Regions from separate parts of the Kitasatospora sp. NPDC057015 genome, predicted to be linked through region 1. Evidence: riboswitches for the same ligand, from Rfam matches in the RefSeq annotation. Region 1 holds a riboswitch; each other region holds the start of a gene.
The links. Region 1 has a riboswitch for thiamine pyrophosphate ahead of thiC (phosphomethylpyrimidine synthase ThiC). Riboswitches for the same ligand answer to the same signal wherever they lie in the genome.

Region 1 (6,516 bases):
TACGAGCCGACGGCCGTGATGCCGACCCGCGCTATCGGAAGGTCCATGTCCTCATGTTCCCCTCGGGGCGGCGGCGGTGGCTTGAGTACGGGTACTCAGTTCGGGAGCCCGGACACCGGCGTCGCCCGCCCACCGCAGCGGTGGACGGGCGACGCGGTGGACGGGCGACGCGGTGGACGGGCGACGCGGCCGGGCCCCGGCCGACGTCGACGGATCGACCTCAGGCGTCCTGGACGGGGATCGCCTGGGCCCGCGGGCGGGCCGGTCCGCCCGGCGCGGTCGGGTCGGCGGGCGCCGGGGCGGCGCCGTTCGCCACGGCGGCGGCCGGGCCGGTCACCGCGCCGTTCATCGTCCCCAGCAGCTGGCGGGCCAGGCCGAGGCCGGTGCCGCCCATGGTCAGCGCCTTGGCGAACATCTCGCCCATCCCCTCCGCGCCGTTGAGCAGCACCATGTGCTCGACGTTGCCGAAGGCCTCCGCGCCGGCCCGGACGATCTCCGGCCAGTTCTCGGCCAGTTGCTGCGCGACCACGGCCTCCTGGTTCTCCGCGAGGGCCGCCGCACGGGCCTTGATCGCCTCGGCCTCGGCCAGACCGAGCGCCCGGGCGGCCTCCGCCGCCGCGAGGCCCTTCGCCTCCGCGGAGGCGGCCTCGGCCTGGCCGGTGGCGCGGGTCGCCTCGGCGGAGGCCAGGCCCCTGGCCTTGGTGGCCTCGGCCTCGGCGAGTGCCGCGATCTTCACCCGGTTCGCCTCGGCGCCGGCCTTCAGCTCGGTCTCCTTGGCCTGCGCCTGGGCGGCCGAGATCCGGGCGTCGCGGTCGGCGTCGGCCTTGGTCCGGGTCTCGTACGCACGGGCGTCGGCGGGCTTGCGGACGTCCGCCTGGAGCTGCTGCTCCTTGCGGTGCGCCTCCAGCTCGGCGACCTTGGTCTCCTGGACCACGACCTCCTGGCGGGCGGCGGCCTGGGCGAGCGGTCCGGCCTGCATGGCGCGGGCCGTCGCGGTCTCCATCTCGGCCTGGTAGCCGGCCTGCTGGATGCCGCTGTTGCGGGTCGCCTCGGCCTTGCGGGCGAACGCCTCCTGCTCGGCCTCGGTGGCCTGGCGGTCCGCCTCGGCCTGGGCGATCCGGGCGTCCCGCATGACCCGCGCGGCGTGCGGGGCGGCGAGGTTCTGGATGTACCCGGTCGGGTCGAGGATCTCCTGGATCTGCAGCGAGTCGATGATCAGACCCAGCTTCTCCATCTCCGTGCCGGAGGCCGCCCGGGTCTCCCCGGTGAGCCGCTCGCGGTCGCGGATCATGTCCTCGACGGTCAGCCCGCCGACGATGGAGCGCAGGTGACCGGCGAAGACGTTGTGGACCCGGTGGCCCATCATCTGCTGCTGGTCCAGGAAGCGGCGGGCGGCGTTGGCGATCGACACCGTGTCGTCGCCCACCTTGAAGATCACGACGCCCTTGACGTGCACCGGGATCCCCTGCGAGGTCACGCACTCGACGTCGAGGTCGGCCTCGTTGAGGTCCAGCGACAGCTTGCGGACGACCTGGACGCCCGGGGTCACGAGCGTCCCGCGGCCGGTGACGACCCGGAACCCCAGGCCCTCGCCGACTCCCTCGGCGCGGTGCCTGGACCCGGAGATGATCAGTGCCTCGTTGGGCTCGGCGACCCGCCACATGAGCTTGAACAGCACGATCAGGATGAAGATCGAGGCGACGGCCGCCCCTGCGATGCCGATGAGCATCGGCTGATTCCCCCTTCAGGGCACACCGGTTCCGTGGCTGCGCTCGGTTGTGCAGGGTGGCGCGGAACGCGGTGGCAGCAGGATTCTGCGCCTGTTCCGATCAGTTGGGAAGCAGTTGATGTCCTGATTCTGTATCAGCCGGTCAGGCCGGTGCTACGTACACGGTCCGTGGCGGCTGGTACTCGACCACGACCACCCGGGAGCCGACCGCCAACCGCTCCCCCGGGAACGCCGGATGGGCGAGGAAGGCCTCCGACCCCTGCCGGGCCGGAACGTGGATGATCACCTCGCCGACCAGGCCGTCGCCGACCGTCCCCGTGACCCGTCCCGTGCTGCCGACCACCGCGGCTCCTCTCTCCGTCCGGTCCCAGTCTGCCCGCCGGCCGCTCCGCGGACCCCCTCTGGACCACCGCCGGAGTGCCCGCTACGGTGTTGAGGTCTTGTTGCGGACAAAACCGTCCGTAGACACGGGAGCTCGGAGCACCGGGCTGAGAGGGCGCTGAACGGCACGCACCACGCGTACCGACCGCTGCGTCGACCGCAGGAACCTGGACCGGGTAATGCCGGCGTAGGGAGTAGAAGGTCAGATGACCATGTTCGAAACACCGGAGAAGTCTGTCCGGAATCCGGCGAACGGCACGTCCGGAAGCACCGTCAGCAGCGCGGCCACCGGCTACCCGACCCCCGCGTGGCGCAAGGCCTACCGCGAGGGATCCCGCCCCGACCTGCGGGTTCCCTACCGCGAGGTGGTGCTCACCAACGGCGGGAGCGTCCCGCTGTACGACACCTCCGGCCCGTACACCGACCCCGGCTACGAGCCGGACGTCCGCCGCGGGCTGCCCGCCCTGCGCGACTCCTGGATCCGTCAGCGCGGCGACGTCGAGGAGTACGACGGCCGGGAGGCCCGCCCGGAGGACGACGGGATCAAGCACACCTCGCCGCGCGGCGGGGACCTGCGCAACCTGGACGCCGTCTTCCCCGGCCGCCCGCGCCGCCCGCTGCGCGGCCGCGGCTCCGCCGCCGTCACCCAGCTCGCCTACGCGAAGCGCGGGATCATCACCCCGGAGATGGAGTTCATCGCCCTGCGGGAGGGCATGGAGGCGGAGTACGTCCGCTCCGAGGTGGCCCGCGGCCGCGCGGTGATCCCGCTGAACGTGAACCACCCCGAGGTCGAGCCGGCGATCATCGGCACCAACTTCCTGGTGAAGATCAACGCCAACATCGGCAACTCGGCGGTCACCTCCTCGATCGAGGAGGAGGTGGAGAAGATGACCTGGGCCACCCGCTGGGGCGCCGACACCGTCATGGACCTCTCCACCGGTCGCAACATCCACACCACCCGCGAGTGGATCCTGCGCAACTCCCCCGTCCCGATCGGCACGGTGCCGCTCTACCAGGCGCTGGAGAAGGTCGACGGCAAGGCCGAGGACCTGAGCTGGGAGGTCTACCGCGACACCGTGATCGAGCAGTGCGAGCAGGGCGTCGACTACATGACCGTGCACGCCGGCGTGCTGCTGCGGTACGTGCCGATGACCGCGCGCCGCAAGACCGGCATCGTCTCGCGCGGCGGCTCGATCATGGCGGCCTGGTGCCTGGCGCACCACCGGGAGAACTTCCTCTACACCAACTTCGAGGAGCTCTGCGACATCCTCGCGGGCTACGACGTCACGTTCTCGCTCGGTGACGGCCTGCGCCCCGGCTCCACCGCGGACGCCAACGACGAGGCGCAGTTCTCCGAGCTGCAGACCCTCGGGGAGCTCGGCCGGATCGCCCGCGAGCGCGACGTCCAGGTGATGATCGAGGGCCCCGGGCACGTCGCGATGAACAAGATCAAGGAGAACATGGATCTCCAGAAGGAGATCTGCGACGAGGCGCCGTTCTACACCCTCGGCCCGCTCACCACCGACGTCGCACCCGGCTACGACCACATCACCTCGGGCATCGGCGCCGCGATGATCGCCTGGTGGGGCACCGCGATGCTCTGCTACGTCACGCCCAAGGAGCACCTGGGCCTGCCGAACCGGGACGACGTCAAGACCGGCGTGATCACCTACAAGATCGCCGCGCACGCCGCCGACCTCGCCAAGGGCCACCCCGGCGCCCGCGACTGGGACGACGCCCTCTCCGACGCCCGCTTCGAGTTCCGCTGGGAGGACCAGTTCAACCTGGCCCTCGACCCGGAGACGGCCCGCGCCTTCCACGACGAGACGCTCCCGGCGGAGCCCGCCAAGACGGCCCACTTCTGCTCGATGTGCGGGCCGAAGTTCTGTTCGATGAAGATCAGTCAGAAGATCCGCGACGAACACGGTGACGGGTCCACCGCCGTCGCCTCGGCCCTGGACGGCGAGGCGGAGGCCGGCATGGCCGCGATGTCCGCCGAGTTCGCGGCCAAGGGCAACCGGGTGTACCTGCCGCTGGCGGACTGACGGCACGGCCGAGTCCCGGTCCGCGCCCCGCAGGGGAGGGCGCGGACCGGGGATCGGCGAGCCCGGGGCGCTCCGGCAGTGGGTCGAGCCGCGCCGGACACGGCGCTACAGCACTCCGCGGTCGATGTCCTGCGCCACCAGTTGGCGCATGATCATGAGACCCGGCGGCAGGGCGAGCGGCTGGTAGTGGTGCGTGCAGGGCCAGCCGTGCGAGGCTCCGGCGATGCGGCGGATCACGAAGAGCGTCGAGAGGCGCGGGTCCGCGAGGGTGTTGCCGCTGTACGGTGCCGCCAGCGGTTGCAGCAGCCGGGCGTCCCGGGCGATCGCGAAGAGCTGGTCGCGGCTGAGGTCGGGGCGGTCGAACTCGCAGCCGAGGACCTCGGCCATCGCGCCGAAGGAGACGGCGGCCTCGGGGATCCGCGGATGCCAGAGGGGGGCCGAGGGCTCCCGTTGGGCAGGCACGGCGGGCGGTGCGGCGTCGTGGTCGACCCGAAGGCCGGCGAGGACGCCCGATGCCTGCTCCGGACTCGCCCGGGACAGCGCCTCGGCGATGACGGCGGCGGCGTCCCGGGGGTCGGTCCTGGCCAGGGCGAGGAGGGCCTCCAGGCCGGCTCGCGCGACCGACCTGAAGATCACGGCGGTCTCGGCAGGGAGCTCCGACGCCGGGTTGTCCTCGGCCTGGTAGCGGCCGGTCCGCCTGATCGCGGGGAGCACCTCGTGGGTCACCCAGCGGCGGAACCTCTTGGCATCGGGCTTCCTGGAACGAAGGATCAGTGAGTACAGCCCGGACTCGCTGATGATGGAAAGCTGCTGGTCACCACCAGGGGTGCGCATAGTATGCGCACCCTTTTCGTCGTCGTCGAGCCCGCGTACAGCACTGTGCACGCGGGCGATCTGGAGCACCGCGGCGACATCCGCGGCGACCCACCACGGCTCCCCGTCGACGGTGACCACACGGACCTCGTGGCCCTGGAAGTCGAACTGGGCGAGGGCACTGCTCTGCGTCGTCATGCCCCGTCCAACGATTCACCTGGTCGGCGGATACGGATGCGCAACTTCACTCGTATGCGGTACGACCAGTGACCATCGGCGCATCGACTCGTGCGTTCCGCAGCCGTGTGCCCGGGGTGGCTGCGGCGGCCGGGGGCGCCCTACGAGATCGCCCGCAGCCGGCCGGGGGCCCGGTGGCGGAGCTGGTCGAGGGCCTGGGCGCTCGCGTCGTCGGCCGGGAGGAGGACGACCAGTTGTTGGGCGTCGGCGGTGAGTTCGAGGGTCTCGCGCAGGAGCCGGAGCGCGTGCCCCGACGGGTGGTCGATCCGCAGGACGCCCCGGGCCGGTACCAGGTGGCTGTTCAGCTGGCGGGTGAACTCGGGGCCGGCGGTGGGGGCGAGTTCGGCCGTGAGCCACTCGCTGTTCTCGACGGAGGGGCCGAGCCAGAGGTCGAAGGCCTGCTCGTCCGCGACGTCGTCCCAGTCGGCGAAGAAGGTCCTGGCCCGGGGGTCGGTGAAGACGTAGCGGGTGAGGTTCGGGGTGTCGGCGTCGAGCAGTCCGCCGGCGCCCATCAGCAGTTCGTAGCCGCTGGTGCGGGCGAGGACGTCGCCCAGCCGGTTGGTCAGGACGGCGATCCCCGGTTCCAGCAGGCGCAGGGTCTCCCGGACGGCGGGGCGGACCTCGCGGCGCGGCGGCTCCGGGCGGGGGTGTGCGGTGCACTCGCCGCCGGTGATCTTCGTGAGGTAGCGCAGGTGGGTGCGTTCGGACGGGTCCAGGCCGAGGGCGTCGGCCAGCGCGTTCACCACCGCGACCGAGGGGTTGCGGTCCCGGCCCTGCTCCAGCCGGGTCAGGTACTCGACGCTGATGCCGGCCCGGGTCGCCAGGTCCGACCGCCGCAGACCGGGTGACCTGCGGCGCCCGTGGTCCGGCACCCCCAGGGACTCCGGCTGGATGCGGTCGCGCCTGGCCCGGATGAAGTCCCCCAACGGCGTACCCATGCTTCGAGGTTAGCGGCGTCCCGGCGGGCCGTGGAGTGCTCAGGGTGGCCCTGCGGGGGCCAGCCCGGGCACGGTCTGGTTGCCGTCGCCGGCCGGGCCGATCGTGGTGGGCATGGAGAAGCGCAAGAGCAGGCTCGTGATCGTGGTCGGAAGCGTCCGGGAGGGCCGGTTCGGCCCGGTGGTGGCCGGGTGGGTGGCCGAACAGGCGCGCACCCATGGCGGGTTCGAGGTGGAGGTGGTCGATCTGGCCGGGATCGACATCCCGCTGGCGCTGCCGGCGGCCTCGCCGAAGTACGCGGGTGAGGAGTACCCCCGGCCGGCCGGGATGGCGCCGCTGACCGCGGCTCTGGAGGGCGCCGACGCGTTCGTCGTG
Region 2 (6,516 bases), on a different contig from region 1:
CGGGTTCTGGCCCGAGACCTTGCCGGTGCCGAACAGGTTCAGGCCGTTGCTCTGCACCTGGAAACCGGCGTCGGTCAGCGCCTTCGTCGCCTCGTCCTTGGTCATGCCGCCCACGTCGGGGACGGGCACCATGCCCTTGCTGACCACCAGCGACACCGGAGTGTTCTCCGGCAGCCGCTCGCCGGCCGCCGGCGAGCTGCTGATCACCGAGCCCTGCGGGACGGCGTCGTCGTACCGCTCGCTGCTGGTGCCGGGTGCCAGCTGCGCGGAGACCAGTGCCTGCCGCGCCTGGTCCAGGGTCCTGCCGGCGAGCTCGGGTACGGCGATCCGCTTGGGCCCGCGCGAGACGGTCACCGCCACCGGGTCGCTCTTGCGGGTGCGCCGCCCGACCCCCGGGTCGGTGTCGACCACCGTGCCGGCCGGGACGGTCTCGCTGTACACCTCGGTGAAACTGCCGCGGAGCCCGGCCCCGTCCAGCACGGAGACCGCCTCCGCCCGGCTCTTGCCCAGCACGCCGGGCACCGTCGTGTACACCGCGCCGGACAGTGCGTACGTCGCCCCGCCGACCAGCAGCAGCACCACGACCAGCACGGCGCCCCAGACCAGCGCGGCCCGCGAGCGGCGGGGCAGGCGGGGCCCGCGACGGCGGCGCGGGCCGCCGGTCCGCCGGTCCGCCCGCCCGCCGGCGGGGGCCGGTTCGTCGTACGGGCGCGGCGCGGCCAGCAGTTCGTCCATCAGCTCCGCGGGCACCTCCAGCACGCTGGTGTGCAGCACGGCCGGCTGGATGACCGAGGTCGACTCGGTGGTCGGGTACGCCGGCGTCGGCCGGGTGGAGGCGGGCGGCTCGGCGTCCAGTTCGGCCGGCGTCAGGGTGCGGCGCACCCGCTGCAGCGCGGCGAGCAGCTCCACCGCGTCGAACGGGCGTGCGCCGGGATCGCGGGCCGCGGCCGCGGCCACTATGGCGTCCAGCCCGGGCCCGACGCCGGGGACGGCCAGGGAGGGCGCGGGGACGTCCTCGTGCAGGTGCCGGTAGATCACCTGGACGGGGTTCTCGCCGGTGTACGGGCGGGCGCCGGTGAGCATCTCGTAGAGCACGATGCCCGCCGCGTAGACGTCCACCCGCTGGTCGGTGGGCGTGCCCGGCCGGATCTGCTCGGGCGCCAGGTAGGCGACCGTGCCGAGCACGCCGGCCGTCGGCGTGGTGGTGGCGGTGACCGCGCCGTCGGTGCCGTTCAGCAGCCGGACCAGGCCGAAGTCGGCGACCTTGACCAGCCCGTCGTCGGTGATCAGCACGTTCTCCGGCTTGACGTCCCGGTGCACGAGCCCGGCCCGGTGCGCGGAGCCGAGCGCCGCCAGGACCGGCTCCAGGATGTCCAGGGCGGCCCGGATGGACAGCGCGCCCCGGTCGCGCAGGACGTCGCGCAGGGTCCGGCCGGGGACGTACTCCATGGCGAGGAAGACCGTCCCGCCGTCGGCGCCCTGGTCGAAGACGTTGACCACGTTGGGGTGCGAGAGCCTGGCCACGGCCTTCGCCTCGCGGATGAAGCGCCCGGTGAAGTCGGCGTCCCCGGCGAGCGAGGGGTGCATCACCTTGAGCGCCAGCACCCGGTCCAGCCGGGTGTCCGTCCCGCGGTAGACGGTGGCCATCCCGCCGGTCGCGATGCGCTGCTCGACCCGGTACCGGCCGTCCAGCAGGGTACCGATCAGGGGGTCGTGCAGTGCCATGTCCACCAGGGAAGTGTAGGGGCGCCCACGCCGGCGGCCCCGGGCGGACACCGCGCCCGGGGCGGCTTGTGCCGAGCTTGGGACAGTTCCGTCACCGGGGCGGCCGCGCCGGGCGGCACCGGATCACGCCCGCGCCGTCGCGCTCCGCGGCCGGCCGCTCCTGCCGCTCCCGCCGCTCCCGCCGCTCGGAGCGCCGGCCGCCCGGGGCGCTCAGAACGCCGGCCGCTCCCGGTGGTCGAGGTCGGCCCGGCCGGCCATCGCGGAGGAGGCCTCGGCGTGGAAGCGGCGGGGGATGCGCCCGGCGCGGTGGGCGAGCCGACCGGCCTCCGCGGCGTGCCGCATCGCCTCGGCCATCAGCACCGGGTCCTGGGCGCGGGTCACGGCGGAGGCCAGCATCACCGCGGCGCAGCCGAGTTCCATCGCCAGGGCCACGTCCGAGGCAGTGCCCGCGCCGGCGTCCAGGATCACCGGGACGTTCGCGCTCTCCACGATCAGCTGGAAGTTGTGCGGGTTGCGGATGCCGAGTCCGGAGCCGATCGGCGAACCCAGCGGCATGATCGCCGCGCAGCCCACGTCCTCCAGCTTGCGGGCCAGCACCGGGTCGTCGTTGGTGTACGGCAGCACGGTGAAGCCGTCGTCGACCAGGGTTTCGGCCGCGTCCAGCAGTTCGATCGGGTCGGGCAGCAGGGTCCGCTCGTCCGCGATGACCTCCAGCTTGACCCAGTCGATGCCGAGCGCCTCGCGGGCCAGGCGGGCCGTCAGGACGGCCTCGCCCGCGGTGAAGCAGCCCGCGGTGTTGGGCAGGACCCGGATGCCGTTGCGGGTCAGCACGTCCAGCACCGAGCCCTGGGTGGAGGTGCTGACCCGGCGCATCGCCACCGTGGTCAGCTCGGTGCCCGAGACCCGCAGCGCCTGCTCCAGGACCTCCAGGCTCGGCGCCCCGCCGGTGCCCATGATCAGGCGGGAGGCGAAGGCGGTGCCGGCGATGGTCAGGACGTCTTTTTCCTCGTCGGGGCGCAGGTCGGCCATGGCGCTCAGCCGCCCTGGACGGCGGTGAGGATCTCGACCCGGTCGCCGGCGGCGAGCGCCGTCCCGGCCCAGGCGCCGCGGGGCACCACGGCCTCGTTGACCGCGGCGGCGACGCCGGACGGCGCGCCGCTCACGCCGGCCACCACCTCGGCGAGGGTGCTCCCGGCGGGCACCCGCCGGGGCTCGCCGTTGACGGAGAGTGAGATGTCGGTCATGCCAGGGCCTTTGCGGGAGGGGAGGGTTCGAAGGAGGTGGGGCCGGTGGAGAACCGGCCGGGGGAGAACGGCGCGGCCAGGTCCGGCAGCACGCCGGTGGCCAGGTAGTCGGCGAGCAGGTCCGCCGTCACCGGCGTGAGCAGGACGCCGTTGCGGTAGTGGCCGGTCGCCGCGACCAGGCCGGGCAGCGCGGTCGGGCCGAGCAGCGGCGCGTTGTCGGGGGAGCCGGGCCGCAGCCCGGCGGAGGTCTCCACCAGGGGGAGCTCGGTGATCCCGGGGACCAGGTCGTGGGCGTCGCGCAGCAGCTCGTACACGCCGCCGGCGGTCACGGTGGTGTCGTACCCCTGCTCCTCGCTGGTCGCGCCGATCACCAGCTCGCCGTCCTCGCGGGGCACCAGGTACAGGTGCTGGCCGCGCACCACCGCACGGACGTTGCGGGACAGGAACGGCCGGTAGGCCGCGGGCACCCGCAGCCGCAGGATCTGGCCCTTCACCGGGCGGACGGGGGGCAGCACGCCCGCCGGCAGGCCGGGCAGCAGGTGGCTGTGCGGGCCGGCGGCGAGCACCACCCGCTCGGCGTCCAGCCGTTCGCCGGTGCTCAGCCGGGCGCCGGTGGCGCGGTCGGCGGTGACCAGCAGTTCGGCGACCTCGGCCCGGTGCAGCACCGCACCGGCCCGCTCGCAGGCGGCGACCAGGGCGGCGGCCAGCCGCCGGCCGTCCACCTGGTGGTCGTCGGCGACGTGCAGTCCGCCGCGCACGCCCGGCGCCAGCATCGGTTCGAGCCGGCGGCACTCGCGGCCGGTGAGCCAGGTCGAGTCCAGGCCCAGGCGCCGGTGGAAGGCGTGGAGTTCGCGCAGCTCCTCGCGGTCGTCGGAGTCCAGGGCGACGGCCAGGGTGCCGCAGGCGCGGTACCCGGTCGGCAGCCCGGAGGCCTCCTCCAGTTCGGCGGCGAACGCCGCGTACCGCTCGTTGGAGGCCATGCCCAGCCTCAGCAGCGGCTCCTCGCCGTACTGCAGTTCGGTGACCGGCGCCAGCATGCCGGCCGCCACCATGGCGGCGCCGCCGCCGTGCGCGGGGTCGACCACGACCACCCGCAGGCCGCGCTGGGCGGCCCGCCAGGCCACCGCGAGGCCGATGATGCCGCCGCCGACGATCAGGACGTCCGTCCTCGCGCCGCTCTTGAAGCGTGTCAAAGTCGCTGCTCTCCCTTCGCCGGAATGACCCGGATCAGGTTCGGACGGTCGCAGGCCGTGCCAGCCCGCCTCTCAGCCCGGTACGCCGGGCTCCCGTGGTACGGACCGTCCGGCGCCGGGAGCGCCGGCCGGTCGAGGTGCACCCACCATAACTCCGGCCGCCCTCCGGACCGAAGGCGCGTGCGAAGGGTGGACGCCCCGGCGGGGGCGGTCGGTAGGGTGGCGCCGTGGCAGAGCTGCGGAGCACGGACCGGGTGGTCGTTGTCGGGGCGGGACTGGCGGGCGCGCAGTGCGTGAACGCGCTGCGCGCGGGCGGCCTGCGGGGCCCGGTCACCCTGCTCGGCGAGGAGCCGCACGCGCCCTACGACCGGCCGCCGCTCTCCAAGGACGTACTGCTCGGCAAGGCCGACGCCACCACCCTCGACCTCGACTACGCCCGGCTCGGCGTCGACCTGGTCACCGGCCGCCGGGCCACCGGCCTGGAGCCGGGCGTGCTGCACACCGACGCGGGCGAACTGCCCTACGGGAGCCTGGTGATCGCCACCGGCGCGGCTCCGACCGCGCTGCCCGGTGCCGACCGCGCGCACCTGCTGCGCACCGTGGACGACGCGCTGGCGCTGCGCGCGCTGCTGCGTCCCGGCGCCAGGATCGTGCTGGTCGGGGCCGGCTGGATCGGTGCCGAGACCGCCACCGTGGCCCGGGCGCTGGGCTGCGAGGTCACCGTGGTCGAGGCCGGTCCCGCCCCGGTGCCGGGCGCGCTGCCCGCGGCGGTCGGCGGGGCGATGGCCGACTGGTACCGGGCGGCCGGCGTCGACCTGCGCTGCGGCGCGGTGGTGGCCTCGGTCGGCCCGCACGAGGTGCTGCTGGCGGACGGCGCCCGGCTGGCCGCCGACGAGGTGGTGGTCGGGGTCGGCGCCCGGCCGGCGACCGGCTGGCTGGCCGGTTCGGCGGTGGAGCTGGACGCCTCCGGCGCCGTCCTGGTGGACGAGCGGCTGCGCACCTCGGTGCCGGGCGTGCTGGCGGCCGGCGACTGCGTCTCGTACCCCTCGGCCCGGGCCGGCGGCCGGCTCAGCGTGCAGCACTGGGACCACGCGCTGCAGTCCGGTGCGGCCGCGGCCGCCTCGCTGCTGGGGGCGGACACCCCGTACGACCCGGTGCCGTACTTCTGGTCCGAGCAGTTCGGACGGATGGTGCAGTACGCCGGCCGGCACGCCGAGGGCGACGAGCTGCTGTGGCGCGGGGCGCCGGGCGACCCGACCTGGGCGGTGCTCTGGTTGCGCGGCGGCGAGCTGCGCGCCCTGCTGGCGGTCGACCGCCCCCGGGACCTCACCCAGGGCCGGCGCCTGCTGGAACGCGGCGCCGTGCTGGACCGGGCGCTGGCCGCCGACCCGGCCGTCCCGCTGAAGTCCGCCCTCGCCTGAGGAACGCGCCGTCACGGAAGGTCACGGCCGGTCATGTTCCGTCACCGGGCGGGCCGGCGCGGGAGCGTGTGGTGCGCGGCGGCCCGGCGAGGTGGCAGTCTGGTGACGTGAGCGAGATCGAAGCGAAGATTGAAGACCTTGTCCCCGAGTGGATGTACCTGCCCGACATCTCGGAGCAGTGGGGTGTCCGCGTCACCGAGGTGCGCGACCTGGTCAAGAACGGCGGCCTGATCGCCGTCCGCCGCGGCCCGAACAAGTCGCTGCAGGTGCCGGCCGCCTTCATCGACGGCCCCGGCCTGGTCAAGCACCTGTCCGGCACGCTGACCGTGCTCCGCGACTGCGGGTACAACGACGCGGAGATCCTCGAATGGCTGTTCACCGAGGACCCGTCGCTGCCCGGCAGCCCCATCCAGGCGCTGCAGGAGAACCGCGGCACCGAGGTGAAGCGCCGCGCCCAGGCGATGCTGATCTGATGGCGGCCGGCACCACGGCGGCGGCCGGCGCCCGTGCGCAGCTGGCCGACGCCCGCCTCTACCTGTGCACCGACGCCCGCCGCGAGCAGGGCGACCTGGAGCAGTTCCTGGACGCCGCGCTGGGCGGCGGCGTGGACATCGTCCAGCTCCGCGACAAGGGCCTGGAGGCCCGGCAGGAGCTGGAGTACCTGGAGGTCTTCGCCGACGCCTGCCGCCGCCACGGCAAGCTGCTCTCGGTGAACGACCGGGCCGACGTCGCGCACGCGGCCGGCCCCGACGTGCTGCACCTCGGGCAGGACGACCTGCCGGTGGCGGCGGCCCGCGCGATCCTCGGCGAGGACGTGGTGATCGGCCGGTCCTGCCACGCCGAGTCCGAGGTCGACGCGGCCGTCGCCGAACCCGGGGTGGACTACTTCTGCACCGGCCCGGTCTGGCCGACCCCGACCAAGCCCGGTCGGCA
Region 3 (6,516 bases), on a different contig from region 1:
CCGCGCGGCCGGCTGGACCGTCGGCATCCTCAGCAACGGCGTCACCGACGTCCAACGCGCCAAGATCGTCTCGGCCGGGATCCACCACCACGTCGACGCCGTCTGTATCTCCGAGGAGGCCGGCGCCCGCAAGCCCGACCCCGAGGTCTTCCGGATCGCCGCCGAACGCTGCGGCCACCCCCTCACCCCCGCCACCTGGATGGTCGGCAACAACCCCGCCACCGACATCACCGGCGCCACCGCCGCCGGCATCCGCTCCCTCTGGATCTCCGCGGGCCACCCCTGGACCGCCGACCAGCCGGCCACCCCGGACCACGCCACCGCCGACGTCGCGGGCGCGGCGGACTACCTGCTGGAGCTGGACGGGCACCGGGCCTGAGCCGGGGGCAGGCCACCGGGCCGACGGCGGCAGCCCCGACGCATCGACCGGTCGTCGGTGCACCCCGGGGACCGTCCCGGTCGACCCCACCGGCCCGGACGAGCCCGGCGACCTCCGGCCCGCTGACGCCGGGCAGACCCGCCGGGGAACGCCGACGGCCCCCGACCGTCATGCGGTCGGGGGCCGTTCTCCGGCGGAGAGCGTGGGATTCGAACCCACGGTGACGGGTCACGCCACGACAGTTTTCAAGACTGTTCCCTTAGGCCGCTCGGGCAGCTCTCCAGGCGGAGGTCAGCCTAACGGTTCCGGCGGGGTTCGGTGCACCCGGTTTGCCGGGCGGGTCGGGGCCGCCGGGGGCGTGGGTGGCCGGGCCGGCGGGTCAGTTGTCGCCGGTGCGCTCGCCCAGGGTGACCTTGGTGGTGCCGGTCTTGCCGTCGCGGACGTACTCCACGTCGACCGTCTCGCCGGGCTTGTGCGTCCAGATCTTGCTGACCAGGGCCGGGCCGTTCTCGATCGGGCTGCCGCCGAGCTTGGTGATGACGTCGCCCGGCTTCAGGCCGGCCTTGTCGGCCGCGCCGCCGGGGGTGACGGCGGGGGTGCCCTGGACGGCGTTGGTCTGGATCTGGGCGCCGTCGCCCTTGTAGTCGTCGTTGCGCAGCACGTCCAGCTTGGCGTACACCGGGCGGCCGGTCTTGATCAGCGTGTCGGCGACCCAGGTGGCCTGGTTGATCGGGATCGCGAACCCGAGGCCGATGCTGCCGGCCCGGCCGCTGCCGGAGGAGTTGGACTGGATCGCCGAGTTGATGCCGATCACGGCGCCGGTGGCGTCGAGCAGCGGGCCGCCGGAGTTGCCGGGGTTGATCGAGGCGTCGGTCTGCAGGGCGTTCATGTACGAGGCCTGCGCGCCGGTCTCGTCGCCGGAGGCGACCGGGCGGTCCTTGGCGCTGACGATGCCGGTCGTGACGGTGGACTCCAGCCCGTAGGGCGCACCGATCGCGATGGTCGCGTCGCCCACGTTGACCTTGTCGGAGTTGCCCACCGGGAGCGGCGTGAGCTTGTCCTTCGGCGGGTTGTCGAGCTTGACCACGGCGACGTCGTAGCCCTCGGCGCGGCCGAGCACCGAGGCGCTGTAGGACGAGCCGTCGGCGAACTTGACGGTCAGTTTGCCGCCGTTCGCGGCCGGGGCGACCACGTGGTTGTTGGTGAGGATGTGGCCCTCGGTGTCGAAGACGAAGCCGGTGCCGGTGCCGGACTCGGTGCTGCTCTGCGCCTTGATGGTGACGGTGCTGGGCAGCGCCTTCTGCGCGATGGCGGCGACCGAGCCGGGGGCGGCCTCGTTCTTCTGGGTGTTCCCGGCCGGGACGGTGGTGCTGCGGTGGTCGTTGGCGGAGCTGACCGTGTCGCCCCGGTCGGTGACCGCGACGCCCACGGCGCCGCCGGCCACACCGGCGACCAGTGCCACGGCGGCGATCAGGGCGATCAGGCCGCCGCGCTTCTTGCGCGGACCGCCGGGCGCCCCGCCCGGGTACTGACCGGGGTACTGGCCCGGGTAGCCGGGGCCGCCGGGCTGGCCGGGGCCGCCGAAGGTGCCGCCGGCGCCCGTGTCCTGGGTGCCCCAGCCGCCGAGCGGCTGGCCGGCGCCGAAGGGGTGGTGGGCGTGCTCCGCCGCAGCGGGGGCGGCGGGCGCGCCGTACGGGTCGCTGCCCGTGCCGGGGGCGGCCGCGTACGGGCCGGCGGCGATCGGGGCCGGCGCGGCGTACGGGTCGGCGACCGGTGCCGGGGTGGCGTACGGGTTGGCCGGCGGCGGCGCGTCCAGGTAGGACGGCGCTGCCGGGACGACCTCGGCCGCCGGGGGCAGCACGGGCGGCGGCGCGTCCAGGTAGGACGGCGCGGCTGCCGGAACGGCGGGGGCGACCGGGGCGACGGCCGCGACCGGCTCGGGCTCGGGCGCGCTCAGCTTGCCGAAGGCCAGCGTCCGCGGGGAGTCCCCGGCGGACGGCGTACCGGCGGCGGGCGGCTGCGCCGGGCTCTCGGGCGCCGGGCCCACCGCCCCGTGACCGCCGGAGGTCTGCTCCTCCTGCGGTCCGGTGGACCCACTCTCGCGCTCGGTGCTCACTGACGACCTCCATAGCTGACAGGACCAAGAACCATAGTTTTTCTCATGGGGGATTCGATTGCCGTAAGGGGCCCTCTGAAGAACTCATAAGAATCCTTAGCCGGACCGAACACGGCACCGAACACGGCACCCCCGTACCGGCCTGCGCACCACCCCGGTGGACCACCCCGACGGTCCACCCGCGGACCGTCCGGTCGACCACCGACCGGACTCCGAGGTCCACCCGCGGGCCGCCGCCGGGCCGCCCCCGGCGTCCCGCGATGCGGACGGCCGGCGGCCCGGGCCTTGGCGTTCCTCCCGGCTCCCGCTAGCCTGTCGCTTCAATCTGAACACGCGGGAGCTTGGACCTCTTCCAGGCTGAGAGTGCGCTGGTCGACCGTACGCCACGGTAGTCGTGGACGGCGGGCGAAGGAGCGCTGACCGCCGGAACCTGTCCGGGTAATGCCGGCGTAGGGAGTATCGGCCATGCCGCCTGCTTCGCCATCCTCTTCTTCGGACGCGTCCGCGTCCACGCAATTCCCCGCACCCGCCGAGGGTCTTCACACGGATGTCGCCGTGCTGGACCGTCCGCAGGCGCCGGGGCGCACCGAGGCGCCGCTCGTCCTCGACACCGAACCGCCGCGCACGCTGTCCTTCAAGGACCAGTTCGCGCTCTGGCTGAACCTGGGCGTCAGCCTGATCGGTTTCAGCACCGCCGCGACCGTGCTGGGCGCACCGGGCTCGGAGCTGTCCTTCACCGCCGCCGTGGTCGCGATCCTCGCCGGCACCGCGATCGGCACCGCCGCGCTCGGCGTCGCCGCCCTGATCGGGGCCAAGACCGGCGCGCCGGCGATGGCCAACCTGCGCGGGCTGTTCGGCACCAGGCTGAGCTACCTGCCGACCGTGCTGAACATCGCGCAGTGCGTCGGCTGGGGCGTCTTCGAACTCACCGTGATCGCCCAGGGCGCCCAGACGGTGGCGGGCACCGAGGGCTACCGCTGGCTGTTCGTGCTGCTGGCCGGCGCCGTGACCACCGTGCTGACGATCTGGCCGCTGGGGTCGATCGCCGTGCTGCGCAAGTACGTCGCCGTCGCGGTGGGCGTGGCGATGGTGTACTTCACCGTCCAGCTGGGCCGCCAGGGCTTCCCCGACCCGGGGGCCGGCAACTGGCACGGGTTCCTCGGCGCGACCGACGCGGTGATCGCGCTGTCGATCTCCTTCGTGCCGCTGGCCGCCGACTACACCCGGCACTCGCGGACGGCGGCCGCCTCGTTCTGGGGCACCTTCTCGGGCTACACCGTCGCCCAGGTCTGGTGCTACGTGCTCGGCCTGATCGCGCTGCTGCAGTCCGGCGGTGACACCGAGAAGATCTTCTCCTCGTTCACCGGGGTCTGGGCCGGCTGGGCCTTCCTGCTGGTCCTGGTGCTGCGCGAGACCGACCAGTCCTTCGCGAACGTGTACTCGACGGCGATGTCGGTGCACAACCTGTTCCCGCGGGTCGACCGGCGGCTGCTGACCGGCGGGATCGGCGTGCTGACCACGGTGCTGGCCCTGCAGATCAAGCAGTTCAGCGACTCGTACTACGCCTTCCTCGGCCTGATCGGCTCGGTCTTCGTGCCGCTGTTCGCGGTGCTCGCGGTGGACTACTTCTTCGGCGCCGGCCGCCGCGGCTGGGACCTCTCCGAGCGGGCGCCGTCGCGCTGGCTGATGCTGCTGCCGTGGGTGCTGGGCTTCGCCGTGTACCAGTTCCTGGCGCCCACCACGGTCGCGGACTGGTGGGTCGGGTTCTGGGGGGACGTCCAGGAGGCGCTGCACTTCACCCCGCAGAGCTGGACCTCGGCCTCGCTGTTCGGGTTCCTGGTGCCCGCGCTGATCACCCTGGCGCTCACCCCGCTGACCCGCGCCGGGCGCGCCGGCGGCGTCCCGGCCACCGGGGCCTGAGGCCCGGCGCCCCGCGCGGCGGCAGCGCGTACCCCCGCCCGCCCGCCCGCACCGTTCACCGCACGGCCGACGGCGGCCCCGCACGTTGGGGCCGCCGTCGCCGTTCCGTCATCCGGGCCGCCTATCGTTGGCCGTGTGACCAGCCCCGACCTGTCCCCCGCCGCCGCCCGCACCGCACAGCCCGTCCAGGTGGTGGCGCACCGCGGCTCCTCCCGGGCCCTGCCCGAGCACACGCTCGCCGCGTACCGGCGCGCGCTCGCCGAGGGCGCGGACGCGTTCGAGTGCGACGTCCGGCTGACGGCGGACGGACGGCTCGTCTGCGTGCACGACCGCCGGATCCAGCGGACCTCGGACGGGCGCGGGGCGGTCTCCGCGATGACCCTGGCGCAGCTGGAGGCGTACGACTTCGGCTCCTGGAAGGGCGCCGCCGGGGTCGGCGACCCGGAGGCCAGGACGGTGCTGCGGCTGGAGAGCCTGCTGGAGCTGGTCGCCGACTGCGGCCGCCGGGTGGACCTGGCGATCGAGACCAAGCACCCGGTCCGGTTCCGGGGCCGGGTGGAGTCGGAACTGCTGAAGGCGCTCGACCGGTACGGGATCTCCGGCCCCGGCACCGGGCCCGGCACCCGGCCGCAGGCGCGGATCATGAGCTTCTCCGCGCTGGCGCTGGGCAGGGTGCGGCGGGCGGCCCCGGAGTTCTCCCGGGTGTTCCTGTTCGACCGGATGCTGCCGCTGCGGCTGCGCCCGGGCGGTTCGCTGCCGGGCGGCGCGACCGTCGCCGGGCCCGGCATCGACCTGGTCCGCGCCCGCCCCGAGCTGGTGCCCGCCCTGCTGCGGGCCGGCCACCAGGTGCACGTCTGGACGGTGGACGAGTCGGCCGACGTCGAGCTGTGCCTGGAACTCGGGGTGTCCGCGATCATCACCAACCGCCCCGCCGAGGTGCTCGCCCAACTGGGCCGCTGACGGTCGCCGCCCGCCCGCGGGCGGGAAGGCGGCCGGGGGGCGGACGGGTGGCGGCCGTGGGGCTGCCGGGACGCCGGAGCGCGCCGGCCCACCGCCGGCCGACGGCGGGCGGTGATCGGACCCCGCCGTGGCGCCGAATCGCCCACTGTCCGGTGACCGGAGTGTTCCACGGGTCGGAAGACTCCCGATGTCCGGAATGTACCGAGGGTGAGCGCGGAATCACCTCCCGCACCATGTTTGACGCAAGTCTTGAAATGTCCGCGCAGGATCGCCCCGCACCCGTTTCCGACCCATTCCCAAGGGGCATCCATCCCTCGGCATACGCTGAAGGAGGTCCGGGGGTGGCGTTGATGGTGGCACGCGAAGTGCCGACTTCATCGACCATGGCGGTGCCGCACGGCCCGGCCAGCGTCGGGGTCGCGCGGCGTCGGCTGCGTCGGGATCTCGGCGAACGGCAGATACCGGAATCGGTCGTGGACGACGCGGTTCTGATTCTCTCCGAACTGCTCAGCAACGCCTGCCGGTACGCGAGACCGCTCGGGACGCTGCTCGACCTGGGCCGCGACACCGAGGCCGAGGTGGTCGACCCGGTCCTGGTCGCCGTGCCCTCGGGGTACCTGTCGGGCCCTCAGGGCGGCGGGCACCAGGGCCGCGCCACCGGCGACGGCGAGAGCACGGGCGAGGCGGGCGGCGGCGTCCTGGTCCGCTGGGGCCTGCACCCGGACGGGATGCTCACCCTGGAGGTCACCGACGGCGGCGCGCCGACCAGGCCGATGCCGTCCAGCCCCTCGCTCACCTCGCGCGGCGGGCGCGGACTGAGCATCGTCGGCCAGCTGGCGAGCGACTGGGGGGTGCGGGACGCCCCCGGCGAGGTCACGGTCTGGGCGGCACTGCCGGCGCGGGCGCGGCACGCCCGGCGGGGCGGGAGCGACGCGCGAAGCGCGTGAGGAAACCTCAGTAGGCTTCCGGGAGCACGACCGGCCGGGGCACCGGGGTGGGTGAAGCCGCCCCCGGTGCCGGCCGGTCCCACGAAGACACCGTTCCCGGGAGAGCCGCACCATGGGCAAGAAGGCCGCCGCCAAGAAGGCGCCGCAGCGCAGCCAGTCCGCCACCGCCACGACCGCCACCGGCGCGATTCCCG

Region 2: another riboswitch for thiamine pyrophosphate. It lies ahead of thiO (glycine oxidase ThiO); the one in region 1 lies ahead of thiC (phosphomethylpyrimidine synthase ThiC).
Region 3: another riboswitch for thiamine pyrophosphate. It lies ahead of ACFTWP_RS06110 (purine-cytosine permease family protein); the one in region 1 lies ahead of thiC (phosphomethylpyrimidine synthase ThiC).

Annotation. Positions count from the first base shown of each region.
Region 1 is NZ_JBHUSG010000007.1:68,301-74,816, forward strand. It holds gene ACFTWP_RS09185 (3-oxoacyl-ACP synthase III family protein) at 1-47, opposite strand, end outside; gene ACFTWP_RS09190 (flotillin family protein) at 221-1,729, opposite strand; gene ACFTWP_RS09195 (hypothetical protein) at 1,872-2,072, opposite strand; TPP riboswitch at 2,187-2,321, shown strand; gene thiC (phosphomethylpyrimidine synthase ThiC) at 2,317-4,155, shown strand; gene ACFTWP_RS09205 (Bro-N domain-containing protein) at 4,261-5,166, opposite strand; gene ACFTWP_RS09210 (helix-turn-helix domain-containing protein) at 5,307-6,143, opposite strand; gene ACFTWP_RS09215 (NADPH-dependent FMN reductase) at 6,256-6,516, shown strand, end outside.
Region 2 is NZ_JBHUSG010000060.1:49,699-56,214, forward strand. It holds gene pknB (Stk1 family PASTA domain-containing Ser/Thr kinase) at 1-1,725, opposite strand, end outside; gene ACFTWP_RS36455 (thiazole synthase) at 1,936-2,754, opposite strand; gene thiS (sulfur carrier protein ThiS) at 2,760-2,969, opposite strand; gene thiO (glycine oxidase ThiO) at 2,966-4,162, opposite strand; TPP riboswitch at 4,156-4,269, opposite strand; gene ACFTWP_RS36470 (NAD(P)/FAD-dependent oxidoreductase) at 4,390-5,583, shown strand; gene ACFTWP_RS36475 (Rv2175c family DNA-binding protein) at 5,691-6,056, shown strand; gene thiE (thiamine phosphate synthase) at 6,056-6,516, shown strand, end outside.
Region 3 is NZ_JBHUSG010000004.1:280,779-287,294, forward strand. It holds gene ACFTWP_RS06095 (HAD family hydrolase) at 1-379, shown strand, start outside; tRNA gene ACFTWP_RS06100 (tRNA-Ser) at 574-661, opposite strand; gene ACFTWP_RS06105 (S1C family serine protease) at 759-2,495, opposite strand; TPP riboswitch at 2,819-2,968, shown strand; gene ACFTWP_RS06110 (purine-cytosine permease family protein) at 3,051-4,415, shown strand; gene ACFTWP_RS06115 (glycerophosphodiester phosphodiesterase family protein) at 4,551-5,375, shown strand; gene ACFTWP_RS06120 (ATP-binding protein) at 5,849-6,322, shown strand; gene ACFTWP_RS06125 (DUF5926 family protein) at 6,435-6,516, shown strand, end outside.